3 regions of the Brevibacillus sp. JB24b genome follow, and region 1 is predicted to be linked to each of the others. Evidence: predicted binding sites of a transcription regulator. Region 1 holds the regulator's gene; each other region holds the start of a gene.
What was found. Region 1 encodes LexA, which represses DNA repair genes until DNA is damaged. Its sites were predicted from a motif close to CGAACATATGTTCG; they were not measured.

Region 2: a site for LexA is predicted at 6,037-6,050, ahead of ACQV1I_RS21865 (YolD-like family protein). Genes of this name have one in related genera too.
Region 3: a site for LexA is predicted at 3,120-3,133, ahead of dinB (DNA polymerase IV). Genes of this name have one in related genera too.

What each region holds. Positions count from the first base shown of each region.
Region 1 is NZ_JBNVQV010000001.1:3,445,694-3,452,834, reverse strand. Features, by position in the region: gene ACQV1I_RS16095 (zinc-dependent alcohol dehydrogenase family protein) at 1-694, opposite strand, end outside; gene ACQV1I_RS16090 (DMT family transporter) at 1,123-2,004, shown strand; gene ACQV1I_RS16085 (aminoacyl-tRNA deacylase) at 2,084-2,548, shown strand; gene ACQV1I_RS16080 (GNAT family N-acetyltransferase) at 2,620-3,126, shown strand; gene ACQV1I_RS16075 (hypothetical protein) at 3,250-3,669, opposite strand; gene ACQV1I_RS16070 (DUF456 domain-containing protein) at 3,765-4,253, shown strand; partial or broken gene ACQV1I_RS16065 (isochorismatase family protein) at 4,438-4,835, opposite strand; gene lexA (transcriptional repressor LexA) at 4,953-5,573, opposite strand; gene ACQV1I_RS16055 (LysM peptidoglycan-binding domain-containing protein) at 5,735-6,121, shown strand; gene ACQV1I_RS16050 (DUF896 domain-containing protein) at 6,200-6,394, shown strand; fluoride riboswitch at 6,464-6,523, shown strand; gene crcB (fluoride efflux transporter CrcB) at 6,584-6,988, shown strand; gene crcB (fluoride efflux transporter CrcB) at 6,975-7,141, shown strand, end outside.
Region 2 is NZ_JBNVQV010000001.1:4,661,853-4,668,993, forward strand. Features, by position in the region: gene ACQV1I_RS21825 (suppressor of fused domain protein) at 1-381, opposite strand, end outside; tRNA gene ACQV1I_RS21830 (tRNA-His) at 548-623, opposite strand; tRNA gene ACQV1I_RS21835 (tRNA-Ser) at 652-744, opposite strand; gene ACQV1I_RS21840 (hypothetical protein) at 868-1,221, opposite strand; gene ACQV1I_RS21845 (GerAB/ArcD/ProY family transporter) at 1,622-2,713, opposite strand; gene ACQV1I_RS21850 (hypothetical protein) at 2,891-3,424, opposite strand; gene ACQV1I_RS21855 (alpha/beta hydrolase) at 3,608-4,630, shown strand; gene ACQV1I_RS21860 (helix-turn-helix domain-containing protein) at 5,157-5,564, shown strand; gene ACQV1I_RS21865 (YolD-like family protein) at 5,679-6,017, opposite strand; gene ACQV1I_RS21870 (hypothetical protein) at 6,168-6,461, opposite strand; gene ACQV1I_RS21875 (hypothetical protein) at 6,505-6,825, opposite strand; gene ACQV1I_RS21880 (hypothetical protein) at 6,928-7,134, shown strand.
Region 3 is NZ_JBNVQV010000001.1:3,751,127-3,758,267, forward strand. Features, by position in the region: gene ACQV1I_RS17525 (MarR family winged helix-turn-helix transcriptional regulator) at 1-125, shown strand, start outside; gene ACQV1I_RS17530 (MFS transporter) at 138-1,406, shown strand; gene ACQV1I_RS17535 (hypothetical protein) at 1,453-1,872, opposite strand; gene dinB (DNA polymerase IV) at 1,869-3,104, opposite strand; gene ACQV1I_RS17545 (MarR family winged helix-turn-helix transcriptional regulator) at 3,355-3,894, shown strand; gene ACQV1I_RS17550 (YncE family protein) at 4,075-5,124, shown strand; gene ACQV1I_RS17555 (MBL fold metallo-hydrolase) at 5,334-5,999, shown strand; gene ACQV1I_RS17560 (hypothetical protein) at 6,263-6,694, opposite strand; gene ACQV1I_RS17565 (hypothetical protein) at 6,968-7,141, shown strand, end outside.

The DNA.
Region 1 (7,141 bases):
GAACACAAAAAGCTAGGTCTGAGCCAGCTACCCCCCCTACAGAATCAATAGCAGCAGTTGCTCCACGTCCATTTGTCAATTCCATAACAGTATGATGCAATACGGTGTCAGAGGTATTAATTACAGAGGAGGCACCGAGTTGAAGAAGTTCTTCTGTATATGTATTGCTTCTTGTGACAGCAATCAGCCGAAAACCAAGAATGGTAGATAATTGGCAAAAGATACGTCCAATAGAAGAACCACAAGCATTGACGAGAAGGATATCGTCATCTTTTAATCGTAATATTTCTGTGCAAATAACCCATGCTGTTATGGGATTGATATATAGCTGGGCAGCGATGTAATCTTCCATGGAAGTAGGTATGGAGATTGCTAATTCGGCTGGTGCTGTAATATAATCCTGCCAGGTACCTTCACCTCTTAAAGGAAGAACACGTTTGCCAAGCAGCTCTTGAGGAACAAAAGGACCTACTTCCTCAACAATTCCAACCCCTTCATACCCGGGAATGGTAGGCAATGAAATACGATGAGAGTATGCACCTCTAATGGGGATTAAGTCAGATGGATTTATGGGACGAGCGACCATACGAACAAGAATTTCTCCATTCATAGGAGGCTGAATTTGTTTATCTTCAACTTGTAATACATCCTGCGGGCTACCAAATCCATGGTATCTAATACAAGTGGCTATCAAAATCTACGTCTCCTTCCTTTTTTATCTCTAGGTTATTTTATAATATCTGTAGCTATAATGAAGGTAGTGAATTTATCTTGAGCATTTTTGTATGGGTTTGTTTTTATTTCTAAGCTACTCTCTACATCGTTTGTTATTCATAGAAATGCAAAAGTCGTAGTAGAATTTCCTTTATTTATTTTGAATTTTTTGTAATAATGCAGAAACATGCTTGCAATGTCATCAATATTATGAATAATAGTATATAACTTAAAAGGATTCCTGTCTGCTAGTCGACTTTGTGTGATTAGCTTATATCTAGTCTAGAAAGCAATCTTTTTATTCGTTAATGGGAAGAGGGCGGTTTCAGTTCAATGAACCCGTTTTATTTTTGGATCAACTATAGTAGTTAGAGTAATAACTTCTATAGATAGAATGGAGAAAAAATTATGAATATAAGGGCTTTTATTCAAATGTTCATTGCGATGACGATTTTTGGATCAGTTGGTTTTTTTTCTGTGTTAACTGGTCTCCCTGCTTTAGAATTAGTTTTTATTAGATGCATTTGTGCGACAGTTTTCCTTGGTTTTATATGGGTTGTTACAGGAACGTATAAAAAAGAACAATGGGGCAAAAAAGAACTGATTAGAGTTAGCTTCTGTGGAATAGCAAACCTGTTAAATTGGATATTCTTATTTAAATCCTTTGAATTGATTTCGATTACAGTAGCGATCTCTCTCTATCATCTTGCCCCGATGATTGTCTTACTTGTAGGTAGCTTTATTTTTAGAGAAAAATTAACAACTCTATCAGTTCTAGCTATATCGGTTTGCTTTGTAGGAACGATTTTCATTATTGGAGTTCATAGCGATCTCTCAAATGCTTCGTTTCAAATGACTGGATTTTTGTACGCTATTCTAGCTGCCCTTTTTTATGCATTAACGATGATTTTAGGGAAAAGTTTGCAACAAATAAGTGTCTATGCCACCACGTTTATTCAAACTGCCCTAGGTGCTATATGCTTGCTTCCCTTTATTCATTATCATGCATTTTTAGATTTAACTACGCTGAATTGGGCATATGCAATCATTACTGGTATTATCCACACTGGTGTTGTTTACCTTCTGTTTTTCGATAGTGTACGAAAGCTATCGACCAGAACGATTTCAGGAATGGTATTTTTAGATCCAGCCGTCGCAATTTTATTAGATGTGGTCATTATTGGATTTCGACCAAGTATCATTCAAACAGTGGGTATCCTATTCATTTTTATTGGAATGCTTTATACATTAAAAAAACCAAAACAAGAAAATACGGTGAATTATACGTAACTAAAATTCACCACTACTATTGATAAGTCATTGGAACATAGGTAAAATGAGGAAAATATTTTAGAAAGGAGAGGGGGATATGAATTCTTATGAGTTGCAAGTAAAAGAATATCTACATTCAAAGAATGCTGATGCCCAGCACTTTATTTTAGGTCAATCTTGTCACACGGTTGAAGAGGCGGCAAAAGCTGTGAATGTTCCTGTTAACGAGTTGGTTAAAAATATTTGTATGGTTGATGAAGTTGGAAGATTAATTGTTGCCGTGGTAAAAGGTGAAGATAGAGCTAGTACATCACGAGTAAGTAAAGCACTCAATATTGAAAGACCTCGTTTGGCCAATGAAAAAGAAGTGTTAGAAGGAACTGGTTATCCAGCTGGTGGTGTGCCTTCTTTTGGGTTTGAGGCCATTTTTTTAGTAGATCCTAGAGTAACAGAATTGGAGTATGTATATACGGGAGGAGGCTCGCCTAATTCTCTAGTAAAAATAAAGGTAGAAGATTTATTGAGATTAAATAGAGGAAAAATTGTTCGTGTAAGAAAATAAAAGATACAATATGGTGATGAGTAAGGCTGTTTAGCATACAGCAAATTCTCTATGAAGTAAGGAGTATAGAAATGAAAATAGAGCTTGTGAAAGTATCTATGCATCAAAAGATGGTTTTACGGCATCTGTTAGAGCTATATCAATACGATTTTAGTGAATTTGATTATGCTGATGTAAATGAGCATGGCTTGTATGATTATAAATTTTTGGATCATTATTGGACAGAACCAGATCGGATTCCCTTTTTTATAAAAGTAGACGAGAGATATGCTGGATTTGTATTACTACGAAAGCTAAAGAATCAAGACATAGAGTATTACTCAATGGCAGAGTTTTTTATCATGAGAAAATATCGTATGCATGGGATCGGTAAAGAAGTGGCATTTCGCTTATTCCATCAATTCCAGGGAGAATGGGAAATTTCTGAGATCGAGCAAAATATTTCGGCACAGAAATTCTGGCGCGCATTAATTTCTGAATACACAAATAATAATTATCAAGAATTGAGAAGAGAGGATTGGGATGGTCCCATTCAAAAATTCTCGTCAATAGGTATTCAAAAAAGAGGAGGAGAATGAAAGATAATCTAGCATCTAAAATGGTGCTTATTTTATTGAAACTTATCATTCTCCTACAAACAGTCTTAGTAAGTACAGCGGATGTAAGTGGTGATTGTTGATAAGTATAGGATTTATTAAAGTCTAGTGAATAGTCACGTTACCTGAAATAGTGACAGGATTAATACCAGAGTTTTGTAGAAGAACAATCCAATGTGAATTTCGTGGCACAGTTACGGTAGATCCTTTTGGATAAATTTTTTCAGCTCCATACCGATTTGCATTCAGTAGGTACCACCCCAGCGTATCTACATGCTTGTCAAATGTAACAGTTACGGTACCACCTTTAGCTAGGAAAAAAGGTCCTGTGACCCCAGCTTCTCCATATCCTCTATCCCATTCCTTTACTGTTAATGCAAATGGAATAGAAAATTGACTGTAAGCATTACTACTCATACTTACTTGAGTTGTACTATGCTTTTCTTGAGCAGCATAACTAGTCGAGGACAGTAAGAAAACAACAGGTATTGCCAATAAAGAATAGAAGAAACGTATACCAAACAAGAAAAGGAAAACTTGTAAACAAAAATGAAACGTAGGAGAGCATTGATACGTACATATAGAAAACGGGTAAGATGCAACAAAGAGGGGGTTTAAACATGGATGTTTTATTGTGGTTGATCGTTATTCTCTTATTCGGTCTTAGTATCGCCGGCATCTTCTTGCCAGTGTTACCTGATACCGTTTTATTATGGGGCGGTTTCTTATTGTATCAGTTTGCGATTGCCGATCCGGGGGCAGGACTGCCGGTTTCCTTCTGGTGGGGAATGGGAATTTTGAGTGTGATGTTATATGGTGCTGACTTAATGACCAATATGTATTTTGTTAAAAAGTATGGCGGATCAAAGGCATCAGCAATTGGCTCAATATTAGGTATTATCATTGGTGTATTTACGTTTCCGCCATTTGGTATGATTATTCTTCCATTTGTATTTGTATTATTAATTGAAATGCTGATGCAAAAACAACCGGCTGAACGAGCTTTTAAGATAGCTATAGGAAGCCTCATTGGATTCTTCAGTAGTGCTATTGTGAAAATCTTTATTCAACTAATCATGATTATCTGGTTCTTTATTGTAGCTTTGTAAAAATTTTTTGTGGATAATCAAATCAGGTATTGAATTTTTGATCTAATGAACAAAACCGAGATTGTCAATTATTTTCTCTATGATCAACTGGAGAGAAAAGCGGCAATCTTGGTTTATTTTTTGTTCTTGAACAGGATTGGTCTTAATGGTAGAGTTTTGGTGCTCTTTTGAGAGTATGCCAACCTTACTTTTTCCGATAATGATTGTGAGTCGGAGAAAACAGATTTTCACGCGCATATCTTACAAGGGAAAAATAATCCACATGATCATGTCCATGTAACACCCGATTATGGTGAGTAATCATCTGTTCGGCAGGTAAACTGGTTGAATCTGTTGTAGAATGTCCGTCTCCAACTAGTGTTACATCAAAGCCATATATAGTAGCCGTTCTGACGGCTGTGTCAATACAGAGTTCTGTTTCAGCCCATCATGATTAGATGCTGTATCTGGTGATCTATGAATGCTCGAATGGATTTCAAAGCCCGTTCCATTCCCCTTAGCAACATCTTTATCTCTACTAAAGATGACGTAATAATCTGAATTAACTGCTTGTTGTATGACAGCATTAATCGAAAGTAATAGAAACGGTTGCTAGCTAAAAGGTTCAGAACGAAAAAACTCTTGGTGAGTATGATCTTTACCAAGAGTTTTTTCGTTCAAGCACGTTAGAAGTCAGCAAGTAAATTAAAATTCAATGTACTAGTGGAAAAGGCGGTAAACGCCAATCACTTTACCTAGAATTGTAACGCTATCTAAAATGATTGGTTCAAGCTGAGAGTTTTCTGGCTGAAGACGGAAGTGCGTTTTCTCTTTAAAGAAACGCTTAACAGTTGCTTCATCCTCTTCTGTCATCGCTACCACGATATCACCGTTATTGGCTACATTTTGTTGGCGAACAATTACGTAGTCGCCATCTAAAATGCCTGCCTCAATCATACTCTCTCCCATAACGCGCAACATGAAAACATTGTCAGACGTAACGATGTTTTCTGGCAATGGAAAATATTCTTCCACTTGTTCAATAGCTGCAATAGGCTGACCTGCCGTTACCTTACCAACCATTGGAACACGAACAATGGAGCTTTCATAATCATCCTGTATACGAGTTTCGTCCAATAGTTCAATAGCACGTGGCTTAGTAGGATCGCGGCGGATTAAGCCCTTTTTTTCAAGTCGTGCAAGATGACCGTGAACAGTGGAACTGGAAGCTAGTCCTACCGCTTCACCGATTTCTCGGACAGACGGGGGATAACCTTTATCTTTTACTTCCTTACGAATAAAATCAATGATCGCTTGTTGGCGATTGGAGAGTTTGGACATTTCGAACACCTCATTCTCTCGATCCAGATATTTTCTACATTATACCATGAGAATTTGCGTTCGACAAACATTAGTTCGATTTTGCCTACTTGACAGGAATGTTTGTTCGCATTATGATTATGCTATCGAAATGAGAACAAACGTTTGCGAGGGTGATGATAATGATGGTACAATCTAGCAATTGTCAGAATCTATACAAAGATAAAACAAGAACAACGACGAATAAGGACACGTTGGTACACTATAGAAGAGGGATAACACGCGGGCAGGCTATAGTAACGATACTGCTCATCATAATAGTATCCTTTGCAGCAGGCAGTATGATTTTTGGAAAAGAAAAAGTGGCTATTGCAGCTCCCAATACACAGCAAGAAGCTCTTGTCATTACCATTCAGCCAGGTGATACGCTGTGGAGTATTGCGGAAGCATATCAGCAGGAATCCGGGTTATCAGTTAGGGAACTAAAGGAAGAGATCATGATACGAAATCAATTAGATAGCCCAATGATTTATGCAGGAAATAATCTCGTTATTCCAGCATACCGGTAGGCTTTAAACCATAATTTATATCTCCTCTCTTTGGTCTTGTGTTATAATAAAGAGAAGTTAGTTGAGGAGGTATCACCATTGGTTACTGATGCAGAGGTAAAACGTATTAATGAATTAGCCAAGAAATCGAAGGGTGTTGGCTTAACTCCAGAAGAAAAAGCGGAGCAACAAGTTCTTCGTCAAAAATACATTGATGCTATGAAGGCTTCCTTGAAATCTAGTTTAGACTCGATCCGTTATGTAGAGGATGAGGAACCTAAGCATAAGCACTAGTCTATGTGATTTCTTTAAATAATCCACGTAGGAATAGTGCCGTTGATTAGGGTTACTTACAATTACAAGCAAATAAGAGGCGATGGAGTTCGCCCGAAGCGCCGTTAGGCTAATGACTCCTACCAGTAATATTGCTGGTAGGAGTTTGTTTGTATATGTGTCAGAAATAGATGATAGAGGAGGGAGTGCATGTCATTTTTTATTGTTGGACTATCAGGAATGATGGGGGCTGTATCTCGATATTTACTAGGAGCATGGACATCGGGCTGGTGGGGGCTTTCATTTCCTTTAGGAACGCTAGTAATTAATTTCATAGGCTGCATTGGATTAGGCATTCTCAATCAATATATCCTAACTCGAAATCAACTGCCTTCCTGGTTTACCGTAGGAGTAGGAACAGGGTTTATTGGCTCTTTTACTACCTTTTCGACTTTTAGTGTAGAGACGCTAACTCTTTGGCATCAGCATCAATATATGCTAGCGATTTGTTATGTGTTGGCCAGTCTATGGGGAGGGTTATTAATGGCATGGCTTGGTTCTTTGATAGGTACTCGATTAGCACAGAGAGGGAGCGAGACTGATGCTATTGAATAGTATAGGAGTAGCATTAGGCGGGTGTCTGGGAGCAGTGGCTCGCTATGGAATCAGTCTGCTGATAAATCGGCGTTATCAAGGAATGTTTCCATTGGCAACCTGCTGTATCAATATTCTTGGATGTTTTTTATTAGGTATAATAACAAGCTCTTC
Region 2 (7,141 bases), 1.2 Mb from region 1:
AGTTGCATAAGTAAACCATCCGCGATTGCGATTACACGGGTAAAGAAGCACTGCTATCTCATCTTTATTTTGGTGGATAGAAAACTGGTCAACTGGTTGGTCATGAAAGAATGCTTGATAATGTGACTTGATCCACTTTCGCAAAGTCACATCTATTTGCTTATTTTTCGGCTCATCATTATCAATCTCTGGATACCTGTGTTTCTGAGAATGTTGTGTAGGGTGAGATTCTACCTCGGCAACCGCCTGCTCGACTACACCCATCCAGACCTTTAGCATTTCTGGCTGTTTGGTACACTCTTTCTTCTTAGATAAGAGATAGAGAAAGAAAAGCAGTAGCAGAAACGAGATTATCAGTAGCATTATTTTAAGTACAAACATCTTTCTCCCCCTCCCACTTATCATTATTCTCCTTATATAAGCCTATGCTACAACATAAATACAGTTCCAAAAGAAACTCGAATTCATCAAAAAACCCCTTGTCTTCAAGTTTCCTTGAACAACAAAGGGGTTTTAATCGTAGCAGTTATATGTCTTTAAAATAAGATGGGGCGATCGATGGGAATCGAACCCACGAGTGTCGGAGCCACAATCCGATGCGTTAACCACTTCGCCACGACCGCCATGTATGAAATTAGAGATAAAGTAAAATGGCGGACAGAGTGGGATTTGAACCCACGAGACGGGTCGACCCCGCCTACACGATTTCCAATCGTGCTCCTTCGGCCACTCGGACACCTGTCCATATGTTTCATACAAGAACTAATATAGCAGATTTATTTTAAAAATACAAGGGTTTTTATTGTATTTCTAAAATAAATAGTGTAAGCGGTTACCGAATGAGATGTAACCGCCATTTTTTTCAATTTATTCTGATCTTTCTTTTTGAAAAACAAGCTTAATCACCTGGTATAACAGCAATTGTGGAAAAGCAAACAACACGGAAAGAATTAGTGCGACCAGCTCTGCTGTCAATGGCTCAAAGTAAGCATCGCTTCCACCCATAAAATAGTGAGAAAGGACTATGGTTACAGCCATTGAAATAGCAATGCCCCCCAAAATATATCTGAATTTATTCACACACAAGGGCAATAAGATCATGGACACTAAATACATCCATGCGCTACCTTGTTTGTAATCCATATACATTGTGAGAAATAATAACGGAGAGCAAAAAATAATTGCCATTAAATTCCATATAGGAGATTGAATAAATTTCATGCTAACCAACACCTTGCCATTAACACTTTTTCAATATTCTACCATATTCTTCCGGAATTCACTAGCAGATTAACAGTTCAAATATGTTAGATGTCTATTCCAACCTTTCCCGATACCTAACGCTGACTATATACAGCTAGCGCTTCCTGAATATATACTCCTCTGTTTCTGTATACGGCATCGGATGCAAAAAAAAAACAGTGACCAGATTAGATCACTGTTTTTGTGTCACTACTTGAGAATTGTATAGCAAAATCAGTACAGAGATTTCGTTATGGCGCATCCTACTGCAAATCAATCCTGCACATTCTTTCACTTATTCCATTAAAAAGAGGTAGCTCATTCTATGAACTACCTCGCTTACAGATTATTTCTTACTGGAACCGGTTGTTTTCATTACTTACTCTTTGTCTGTTCTCTTCGATACGATCATCACATATAGCCACAAGAAGACAGGAAAAGCAAAAGCTACGATATAAGAAAAAGGAGGCAAAATGGTATTAAACAAGTTTATGTTCGTAAAATGCGGTTGATAAGACAAATAGCTCACTATAAAAATACCTAAAACCATATATAAATGTGACCGACTTCTTCTTTTCATAAGCTCAGAGATACTTTCTGTAACAAAAAATAGATAAGGAATAACCGATGATAAAAAGATTAGGATATAAAAAGAAACGTAGACAATTTCAAAACGCTCCAGAAATGAGAAGCGTATCGGTTTCACCAATGTTAGAGTAGGCCAGATATACTTTGTAATTTCATCAGGACTAAAAACTACATAGCAAATTAGTGTGATTTGTAAATAAATAAGCAAAGTGATTGAATTGGCAATAATAATGCCCTTTACTGCATATTGTTTATTTTTGATATATGGATAAAAGATATATGACAATTCAAAGCCTAAGAAGGCAAAAACTGAGATCCTTACGCCCTGAATAACAGGTCCCCAGCCCTCTTTTAGGATTGGTAACAGAAACATGATATGACTATGATGTAACGGAAAAAGGAGAACCAGTAATAACCATAGAGTTGAAAAAAACACGACAACCTGAAATCCGCTAATCATACGGATGCCACCACGTACTGCCATAAAGATGGGAACAAGAAATAGAACAGCAATAAAATAATTAGATGTATTTGGGAGTATCCATTCATTAATAATGTAGATACTCGAAATAAAAATAGAGAATGCACTGATAAAGGCATATATAATCCAGACAACTATAATAAATTTCCCTACTAAAGAGGAGAAATAGATATTGAGTATTTGTTGCATTGTCTTTTCTGGATGTTTTGACATGACCTTAATAATACATAAACTAACGACTGTAGCAAGAACATATCCAATGATAATGGAGATCCAGCCATCCGTTCCAGTTTCCTGCGCAAGCTCTGCAGGAAGCGTCAAAATGCTTGCTCCCAGCTCGATGCTAGTTAAGATTAAAATAAAATGTAGGAGAGAAATCTCTTTCTTCATGAACGTAGGCACTAACATGTCCCTCCTATTTCTAAACATCTTCCTTATCCGTTCGCTAGCAGGAAATTTGAGAGTATAACCTGTGTATAAAAGTAATATCCGCAGAAAAAGGATAGGATATTCCTATCACTAGACAAGAAATAAGCTTATGTAAGACAGTAGCATTGATTGTTAGAGCCTAGGATAAGGTTATGAACTATAATCGGTTAAAGAAAGTACTCTTTGTTTCACCTCTTCAGGCAACGGTTCCTCTAATAATCGTTTACAAACCTCTTGATTGGTACCATGCTCTTCCAGATATCCATATATTCTTTCTGCTTTTTGAATACGTCCTATCAGCTGATAGGCTACAGCCCAAACCTCAGGAGCACATACTGGAATACCTCTCCATTCATAAGCTGGTAAGCAAGGGAGATAACATATACCTGTCTTTGTTTTCACTGAAAAACTCCCCATAAAATCAATATCCTTCCCATTTAACTCCACTGATAAACGATAATGAGTATTATAAATACCATCACCAGAATTCTCTACTTTCACAGGATACTCCGTTAATGCTTCCCTCAACTGTTCTACTGATGCATCAGTGGTGAGATCGATATCGCGAAATTCCTTTTCCAGTCCTAAGCTGTATAACAGAGTACTACCACCTAAGGCAAAAGAAATATTTTTCCGATGTAGTTGCTCTGCTAGCCTTGCTACCTGTTCCAAAATTTCTTCCATTGAGACAAGCCTCCATTTTCTAGGTTCAATCTATTCTTACACTTGTTTAGCATAAATAATATCCAGCCCCCCTTTCAACATTAACAATGGAAATCGTACATGATAGAGTATCGTAGCTACATCGATACATGTTTGATGGGTGCGTGGAAGATAATAACTAACAGAAAAAGAGGTGAAACACAGTTGACAACAAAGAAAAAATTTTATCAGAAAAAACGATGGATGATTCTGATCTCTATCATTGTCATTCCTATATTACTTATATCCGTTACTAATCAGTTTACTCCTGCCCTTAAAGCTCTAGTAATCAAACAAATATTCGAAGCAAAACCGTTTGCATCACCTAAAAACATTGAAACGATTAAAAAGCAAGTTGTTGTAAAAAAAGATATTGTTTATGACGAGGCTGGACTTGAAAATAGTATTTTAGATATTTACTATCCCAAAAATTCCAATAAAAATCTTCCTGTTATTATGTGGATACACGGAGGTGGATTCATATCAGGTAGTAAAGAACAAACACAGGAGTACGGGATGTCACTAGCTTACGCAGGATATGTAGTGGCAAATATAAACTATGCAATTGCACCAGCTCAAAAGTACCCTGGTCCAATAATTCAAGCAAATCAAGCTCTGAAATACTTGCAAGAGAATATTGCTCAATACGGAGGCGATATGAATCGTTTGTTCATTGGAGGTGATTCAGCGGGTGCTCAAATCGCTAGTCAAACTGCAGCAGTAATCTCTAATGAAAAACTAGCAAAAACAATGGACATACAGCCTCATATTGATAACAAACAAATAAAAGGCCTTCTCTTGTTTTGCGGACCTTATAACATGTACAGATTTGATAACCCTCATGCATCTACATTAGGAAAGATTTTTTTTAATACAATGTTTTGGTCATATACAGGGGAAAAAGATATCAAATCATTCTCTAAAATAGATGAAATATCAACAGTTAAACAGATAACACCTAATTATCCACCTGTCTTTTTGACAGTTGGAGATGCTGATCCTCTTGCACCACATTCAGCAGATCTTATAGATGTTCTCCAAATAAATAACGTAGAAGTGGAGAGTGTTTTATTTGAAGGAACCAAGTCTGAATTAGGTCATGAGTATCAATTTGATTTTTCCTCTTCTCATGCTGAAAAAACATTAGAAAAAACAATCGAGTTTTTGAATAAGCATAGGAATAGGTGAAATTAAATCACTGAAAATATGACAACCCCTTTTACCGCTATTCATTAACGTTTTTCTGTAACCCTGTTCCTCAGTCCATACATTGTATGTAAATGAAGAAGTTACTGTTAGGTTTCCACATTCACCACCTCTTCTACAGGTAGCCACCAAAATACTTCATCGTTCTTGTACCTTTTCCTACGTTCGGTGCAGAAATGCTAAAAGAAATGAAAAAGAATCCGCAGAAAAATATGCGGATTCAAAGACGACATAAGTGTTGGGTGGACTGGCTCCATATCACTTTTAAAGAGATATTTCCACAATCGCGTATACAATGCAAATTACCACACCTCATTACAACACTTCTTTTCTATGAATGTCGAATCCTTTGACGAGTAAATGGAGGTTTTGACGAAAAAAGACCCCGCTTGGTCGATACTGGCGGGATTTGCTGATGTAAACCACTAGTTTACATGCATTGTTACCAATGGTTTCTTTACTAATTATTTCTTTATATGCAATGATGATACAAAAAGGGATGAATGAAATGAGTTTAGGTCAGCAATTGAAAAAGTTCCGTGAATTAAAGTCTCTTTCACAAGAAGATATAGCTCAAAAAATTGGTGTGACTAGACAAGCTGTCTATAAATGGGAAAATGACAAAAGCTATCCTGACATTGATAATTTGATTTTACTTAGCGAGTTATACAATGTAACACTAGATGAGTTAATAAAAGGAAACGAGAGCTTCAAAAAAAAGATAATCATCGCCGATAACAAAGATACTGGTTTGTACGTAGGATTTGTTATTATGTTTATAGGGTTGTTTATTAATGCTGGATCAATTTCAGCATTAATAACAATATTAGGAGTTCTGACAATGGTTTTTTATGATGACTTTAATAAAATAATAAAATCCATTTTTAGTTGGTGGGATAGCCAGAAACTTAGTTAAGGCTACTCGACAATAACATAAACACCCCATCATAAATCTTATTCGATGGGGTGTTTGCTGTATCCCTGTTCCCACAGCGATACATTGTATGTAAATCTAAGTGGTACTGCTGGGCTAGGATTCCACACCTACTACATCCTCTACAGGTATCCACCAGAAATCCTCGTCATTCTTCAGCTTAATCTGTTTGAATTGGGAATCAAACTTCTCTACCCAGCCCCAAGCAGATCCAATTACTCCCCTATCCCCTTTTGTTGCTTTCCACCAGTTGATTGTAAGAGCATAGTCATACTGTCGAGAGTCAGATATCCTGTAGCAAAATTCGGCTAGCTCATCCTCTTCAATGATCGGTTTCTCGATCAGCTTCTTATCCTCATGAAGCTGACGTAACATTTCGGCATGTTCTGGCAAGATGAATTTTGTTACAAGCGGATCAAGTATTTTGCTAACCATACAAACAACTCCTCAAATGCGAATATATGTTCTTATTCTATTAGATAGTGAGGAGATTATGCAATGGTTAGAAATGGTATTTACAAAATTAAAGCCCCCGCCATATTTAGCTGGCAGGGGTTCACTGTATCTTTCACCGTGGTATTTTGATTAGTCTTTGAAATCCAAATCCTCTTTGTTCTCGTCATAGATGATATTATCATCCCAGTATTCATCATAATCAATTCCAATGTAAGGCTCGTTATGCCATATCTTATAGTATACTTTCATGTTGAATCCGTTGTTAGACTTAGGAGATTCTATTTCCACTCCTTTGGTAAAACCAAAGTCCTTCATCACATAGAAATCCTGCCAAAGAAAAGAAGCGTTAACTACGTCCCATGTAACGGTATTTTTAGAAGGGCTGAAATTGGTCTCAATATCAACACTGCCACCTGTGTCCACTTCCCAAGTAACTCCCCCAGGTATTCCAATATCTATACTGGTTTTATTGTCCGTGGTTTGTGGCTGCGGGTTTAAAATCTCTATGTTTTTTAGGTGACTTATCCCCATCAAAATTAATTACGCCAAAATATTTAAGATTACCCGGGAATTCTTCTTTTAAAGAAAATTTAGACTTTTCATCCATTATATCAACGGATACTTTTTCAGCATTAGCAACAGTAGCTGTGACTCTGGCGCTCTCTTCGCTCAACTTATTGCTATTACTATTTTTAAGCAGTTTTAGAAACTCTTTTTCGTCATTTGCAATTTGTACGTTTAGAGTTTTTTCGGCAGCTGATAAGGTTCCATTTGGTACAGAAACCACCCCAACTAACAGTAAAGATAGTATTAATGAGCTTAGCTTTATAATCTTTATTAATAGTTACCATTATTTCTAGTAAATGCAAATAATAAAGGGAGTGTTTTATTGAATAAATTAGTAGGCTTTCTATTATTAGGCTTTTCGTTTTTAACAGTAGCAATTGTCTACTCTTTACATGAAATAGCCAACTCAATAAAAGAAGCTGCATCAGGTAACTTTTCGCGTGGAGGCCCCCCTGACTTTATTTTCATATTAATCGGTTTATCCGTATTTATTAGTATTTTGTGCTTCGTCTCTAAAGATAAAAAATGATCCCTTC
Region 3 (7,141 bases), 310 kb from region 1:
CACTCCCCATCGAGCAACAAACGATTCAGGAAGCACTCCACAACATCTCGGATGCTGATCTAGCGTTTATGAAACAGCTTTTACAACAAATGAGTGAGAATGCTCAAAAACAGATAGAGTCTTAGGAGTGGTACGTTTTGATAGGAGAACAAGAGAAACTTTGGTCCAAAAAATTTATACTGTTAACAGTCTGTAATCTGTTGTTATTTCTTAACTTACAAATGATCCTTCCCGCTTTCCCGGCCTATGTCAAAGAGACCTTCTATGCTACTGATTTTACGATCAGTCTAGTAACAAGTCTCTTTGCCTTGTCTGCCATTGTGACGCGGTTATTCGCAGGGGAACTCTTGAAGCAGGGGAAGATCACTTTCCTACTATTCACAGGATTGGTAATTGCTGCCCTCTCTACAGCCGGATACTATTGGTGTGGAACTATTGCCGTCTTGCTTGTTATGCGCGTTTGTTATGGAATTGGCTTTGGGATGTCTAGTACCACCTTTCCCACAATGGTTTCTCATGTCATTCCAATTCGCCGTATGGGAGAAGGTATGGGTTACTTCGGTCTATCTACCAGCCTAGCTATGTCTATTGCACCGATGATTGGATTATGGGTGTTAGCAACGTATGGCTTTGGTACATTGACTGCCTCTTCTACCTTGTTGATTTTATTGATTTTTCCCTTGCTGTACCTCGTTTTACCTAAGCAAAAATCAGTTGCAGCTGAAAATGCTGAGCCTACTATGCAAACAGATGCTAAGGCGTCCATTACGCAATCGGTGCAAGAATCCGTGCCATCCAATAGTCGCTCTCCCTTTCTGGATAAGAACATCTTGCTTCCCTGTTTGCTAAATCTTTTGCTATCAGTTACTTATGGCGGTTTACTTAGCTTTTTGGCCTTATTTGGAAAGGAAATACAAATTGACAATGTAGGTAACTTCTTTTTGTTTAATGCCTTAGCTATTCTGTGTATTCGTCCTCTATCCGGCAAGATTTTTGACCAAAAAGGGCATGTATCCGTTCTGATTCCTGGTGCTTTGTTCGTAATCGCTGGTCTACTCGCTCTCTCCTTCACGACTGGTATGATAGGTTTGATTTGTTCGGCTGTGTTGTATGGATTAGGCTACGGAACCTTACAACCCTCCATGCAGGCTTGGATCATTAAGGAAGTAAGCCCAGATAAGCGAGGAATGGCTAATGCTGCTTTTCTCAACTCCATTGACTTAGGAGTTGCCATCGGTTCTATGTTGCTCGGCGTAGTAGCATCGAGTGCCAATTATGCAATCATGTATCGCATCTCTGCTTTAGCTATGGTGACCTATTTGCTCGTTTATTTGTTCTTTTTAATGACACGTGGAAAGCGCATGAAAAGAGAGCTAGCTAAGCATGCTGAGAACGTAAAGATTTAACCGTAGAGAGTAAGGGCATGCAGGTAGATGGTAGTAGCATACAGGTTCATATCAATCTTTGGTTTTTAACCAAGCCCCTGCTTGTGCTACCTTTTCCTACATCATCTGGTTGCTTCTCTCCCGTCAGCCATTGTTGGACACGTGCCTGACATTCTGCCCGTAATAATTCGGGGGAATAGCGTAGCTCGTGTACATAGCCGTTGAGCCGAACCTGTACTCGATATAAGCCCCCTTTGGTCTGTGTGCCAATCACTTCGCATCCTCTGTCTAGTAGGGCTCTGCGCAGATAATGATGTCTACGCTCTGCCCAACGAGACAGGTGATCCAATAAATGAACATAGGAGAGAGACAATGGAATCTGTCGCAAAGTCTGCTGGTCCACCATCGCTACTTTAAACAACAAACCAAATAAAATAGATTCGCGCACATGCTCCTGCCACTCAAGTGGAACGGCTGGCTGACTCATTTATAGTGCCCCCCAATCTTGTGTGCCCTCTCCTTCACTTGACCAGCCGCGAGTATCGATACTGCGCGTATAATCGCATCATTGCCAAAGCGAGATCGAATGCCATCCATGGTGTAGGCAAGAGATCGCTTTTTCATTTTGTCTTCAAATAAACTAAGCTGGCAAACATCATCTGGTGTCAATTGTCCAATGTGAACACCCACGCTACGTACCGGGGAATGCTCCCAATGACGCTCAAACAATTCTAAGACAGCTGCATAAATCGTCATCACATCGTTGGTTGGCTCTGGCATTTTCATCTGTCGAAAAAAACCTGTCGGCACGTCAAAATCCGCTCCTCGGCATCCTACAGCTACGACCCCGCCCATTAGTTGCTTGCTTCTAGCTCTTCTACACACTTCTTCACATAACTCCAACAAAACCACCTTAATCTCTTCTGCTGTATGATAGTCACGTGGTAATGTCATATGATGACCAATCCCCTTCTGAACATCATGCGCCTTAACCGATACAGGTGACTCATCAATGCCATGTGCAGTCCGCCAGAGCACTTCTCCATTTACTCCAAAACGTTTAATCATGACATCAAGCGATGTTTCTGCTAACTGGCCAATCTTGTACATACCCATCCGATGAAGATGACGTTTCATCCGTGAACCTACGCCAAACAGCTTTTCGATGGGTAACTGCCACAGCGTATCAGATAGCCCCTCTTTTTTGAGCCAAAAAATCCCATCCCCTTGCTTTTTAGCCATATCGCAAGCCATTTTAGCCAAAACCTTATTTTCGCCAATTCCTACTCGGCAGACTACTCCTGTCTCCATGAGAACACGCTGTCTAATCTTAGTCGCAATCGCCTCTGGATCATTCCCAAATAATCGCAAGCTACCCGTAATATCGAGAAACTGTTCGTCAATCGAGAAAGGCTCCACTAAGTCGGTAAAGGATTCAAAGATAGTCGTAATTTGCGCTGCTACCTCCAAATAACGTTGCATGCGGGGGCGCACTACCACAAGATGTCGGCATTTTTGTTCAGCTTTCCACAAGGGTTCTGCTGTGGTCACACCATATGCTTTCGCTAACGAACAAGCAGCTAGTACCACACCGCTCCGCCTCTTTGGATCACCAGCCACCACGACAGCTTGATCACGAAGTTCTGGATTAGCCGCTTTCTCAACGCTTGCGTAAAAGCTTTGCATATCAATTAGAAAAATCACCCGCTTCTTGTGCACCTCAAACACTCCTATCGAACGTATATTCTCGTCGAATAGTATACCAAACACTTGTTCTTATTTATACTATGAACCAGAAGGTAATTTTATACAGTGATCAAGTGCATCGGGATAAAAAATATCATTTACCATATAATTGCATTTATTTGAAATTAATGCTATGATAGCAACATTCTAATTAGCCTACCTAACTATATGGATATGTAGTCTCAAAAGGAGCACGTTCATGAAAAAAGACCACTCAGAAGCAATGATATCGAATAATGAATCCCTGTCCATGCAAATAGGAGCATACGAAGAGCTAATAAAGCAGACGATATCGAAGGACACGGACCCTATGCTAGCTAAGCTTGGATTAATCACACTATGGGTATCCGATAATGTATTAGATGCCATAGATATAGACTTGGCCCCTCTGGGAATCTCGGAAAGTAAATTAGGCTTCTTGTTGTTATTTATTTTAGATCAAAAAAACGAGAAAGAAGCTAGTATGAGTCCATCAGCTATAGCTGATCGGTTGGGGATCGAACGAGCTTCTGTCACAAGCATACTCGATTGGATGGAAAAACGAGGATTGATAATACGCGATCACCACCCACAAGATCGCAGACGATTAATCATTAAGATCACGGAAAAAGGAAGAGAGATTACGTTTCGCTCGTTACCGATTTTCTGGTCCTCTTGTGCCTCTTTGGTAGAGGAATTTACCAAAGAAGAATGTCGAGTTTTAGAGAAAGTCCTAACGAAAATGCATGAAAGTACAAGGGCAAAGCTAAAGAAAGAGAGATAGAGAGATAAATAAATAAATGAATCATACAGCTACCTTATTTTTTTCTCTATATAGTTAGATAACCTTATTATATGGATAGTTAATTATATGAAAGGAGGTGATGTCCTCTAGTAGATCTCTATTACACTGTTTTCCAAGCTGAACTTTTAAAACGTTACACAAACAAGGGGGGCAATCGTAATGAACGTTACTAAAAATCAGGCCATTTTATCAGTCGTTAGCTCAAACGGTCGCAATATTCATTTTTTTGATGCAAAAACATACGAAAAGGTAGGGAAAGTAACATCTCCTATTCCTGAACCACATGAGGTGTGTATTGATTCTAGACGTCAACTGTTATATGTAAGCATTACCTACCGTTCTGGAATTTATGGTCATGCGAAAGAAAACGGTCATGAAATCCTGGTTATCGATATCCCTACTTTTACCTTACTGGATACAATTGATATATCACCTGAGTTTGCTCCTCATGGATTAGCTTTTGATGAGCGCAACGACTTATTGTATGCCAGTGTAGAATCAAATGGTGGGGGCGTTATCGTTATTCATCCTGATACGCGACAAGTCATCAATCGGATATCTACTGGGGCAAAAGGCTCTCATTGGTTTGTGATTCATCCAGAAGGTACAAAAGGATATTCCGCTAATAAAGAAGCGCCATTTATTTCTGTTTTAGACTTACGTAAAAAAGAGCTAATGAAGAAAATTTCTGTTCCATTTGGTAGTGAAGAGCTGGCCATTTCGCCTAACGGTCACCGAGTTTATGTCCCTTCCCCAAGTCTCTCAAGTGATCATAAAAACGAACAGCCTACCCTTAGTATGATTGATACAGAAACAGATGTCATTATCAAAACGATAGCCTTTTCCGATATCATTCATCCTGTTCATGTGACAATTGACGGGAAGGTTTTACTCGGTCATCTACGCTATCAAGAAAAACCTTCAGCTATTACGAAGGACATCGTTGATTCAGTACCAGGATATGTATCGATTCTCGATGGGGAAACATTACAAGTCTTAGGCACGGTCGAAATAGATTTATTTCCTCTCAACATTCGCTCCTCCTCTGACGGAACCATTGGATATGTTTCCAATTTTAAATCAGGCACAGTAAGTGTATTAGATTTGATTCATTACAAGAAAATTCATACGCTTAAACTAGATCAGCAAGATCAGTCTGTTCCTTCTATACATCCAAATGCTCATGGTATCGCCTATATAGAAATATAGAATGCTGTAATAAAGGAAAGCTAACGATGTGTATATGACACAGTTATCTTTCCTTTGCTACTTCCTATATACCAATAAAAGAATTCATTTAAGCGGCGGGGAACCGTTCTGTTATGTCGAGCGATTTATAGAGAAGATGTTGACAACAACTAAACCTACAGAATAATATTATTTTGCGTAAAAATTTTGTTTTACGGAGGCCCGATATTATGGAAATTTCAAAGGGAGTAGAAATGCTTCATCTAGATTTTCATGGGAATATTATTCACCCAATTCTTTTGTGGGATCAAGAAATGGCTGTTTTAATAGACACAGGATTCCCAGGGCAAATTGACGATTTACGCGTGGCCATGGAAAAGGTAGAAGTGTCGTTCGACAAACTAAAAGTTGTGATTTTGACGCATCAGGATGTGGATCATATAGGCAGTCTTCCTGAGATTTTGCAGGAGTGTGGTAATAATGTTAAAGTTTATGCACACGAACTGGATAAGCCGTATATTCAGGGGGAGATACCGCTTTTAAAAGACGGGCACCTTGAGAATCCCCCGAAAGGCAAAGTGGACGATACCTTGATTGACGGTCAGGAACTGCCGTTTTGCGGCGGGATTCGCGTCATCCATACTCCTGGGCATACTCCCGGGCATATCAGCCTTTATTTAAGGCAAAGTAAGACTCTCATTGCCGGGGATTCGATGTACAGTGTAAACGGGATTCTTGGGGGAATTCATGTCCCGACCACACCGGATATGAATGCAGCTCGTCTCTCTTTAAAAAAGTATGTAGACCTCGACATTGCATCCGTGGTTTGTTATCACGGGGGATTAAGTAATGTAAATGGTAATGATCAGATATTAGGACTTAGCCAAGGATTATAAAGTTAAAGTTTCAGCGGATTATCTTTTGGTGAAACGATGTTGTTACGCTAACGGGTATCGATAGTTCAAATAAACCAAAGCCAGTCTATCACTTCATTTTCGTGTTACGACTGGCTTTTTCTGTAGAGAGATTGATTAGTCTAATACTTTATTTTCTCTGGACACTGGAGCTTTAAGTTCTGACTGCCATTGTTATATACACAAAAGTACCCTAGCCTATCAAGTAAAAACCAGTCTACCCCTCTTTTAGGTTTAGACTGGTTCTATGTTTGCAGTAATCTTTTTTGTAAAAGCTCATAAGCTTCATACTCTTCCTCTCGTGAGGATAGCGCTGCCTGCAAAGCACCAAAGAAGTGGGAAACGTGCCGATAACAGGCACCAAGATCACCCATACAGGAGCGTTTAGCTGATACTATATCCACTGTGCTCTTGCCTGTAAACAACGTGTAAACGGAGATAACCACATCATATTGATGAAACCACTCTATGGTCTCTACCATGATTTCACCTCGTTCCAGATCTAAATGAATGATCTTCCACTTGGGTAAATAGTGTTCTAAAGTCCAAAGCACAATCGGTACTAACTCAGACTGATCCATCTCAAAATAACGCGTGGCTAGCATGGGGTCCCAAGCCTGTTCATATGTTTCTTCCTGGTTTTCCCACAAGCCAGTGATGATGCGCAAAAAAGACATGCTGCCCTGCTCCTCTTTCCTCGTGCTGTAGATACTAAGAATCATCATAGTGAAAAAAGAATCTTTCGCCAACTCTTTCCTTGAAATGACGAAACTTTGCCATAATTAAAAACGCTTTCATCCTATAATGGTAACGAACAACTATTCATTTTTCATTTTATCCTTTACTATAAGCATTTGCCTTAGAAAACTCCTCCACAATTTGACTCTATGTACGTTTCCCGTGAAACCATCCCGACCAAATTACGTAACTTACTATAGAGGTGATCAAAAGTGGATAAACGAGTGCAAGAGATTATTACTGCTACAAATGAAAAATTTGGTCTGCAAACGTATCACTTACATACGAGCCGTTTATATGCAACGGCGGATACTATTCGTGGTACAACCTATCAATTAAGCATGGAATGGTTTGTAAACGGGGTGACAGAACGTACTGAGGATGAT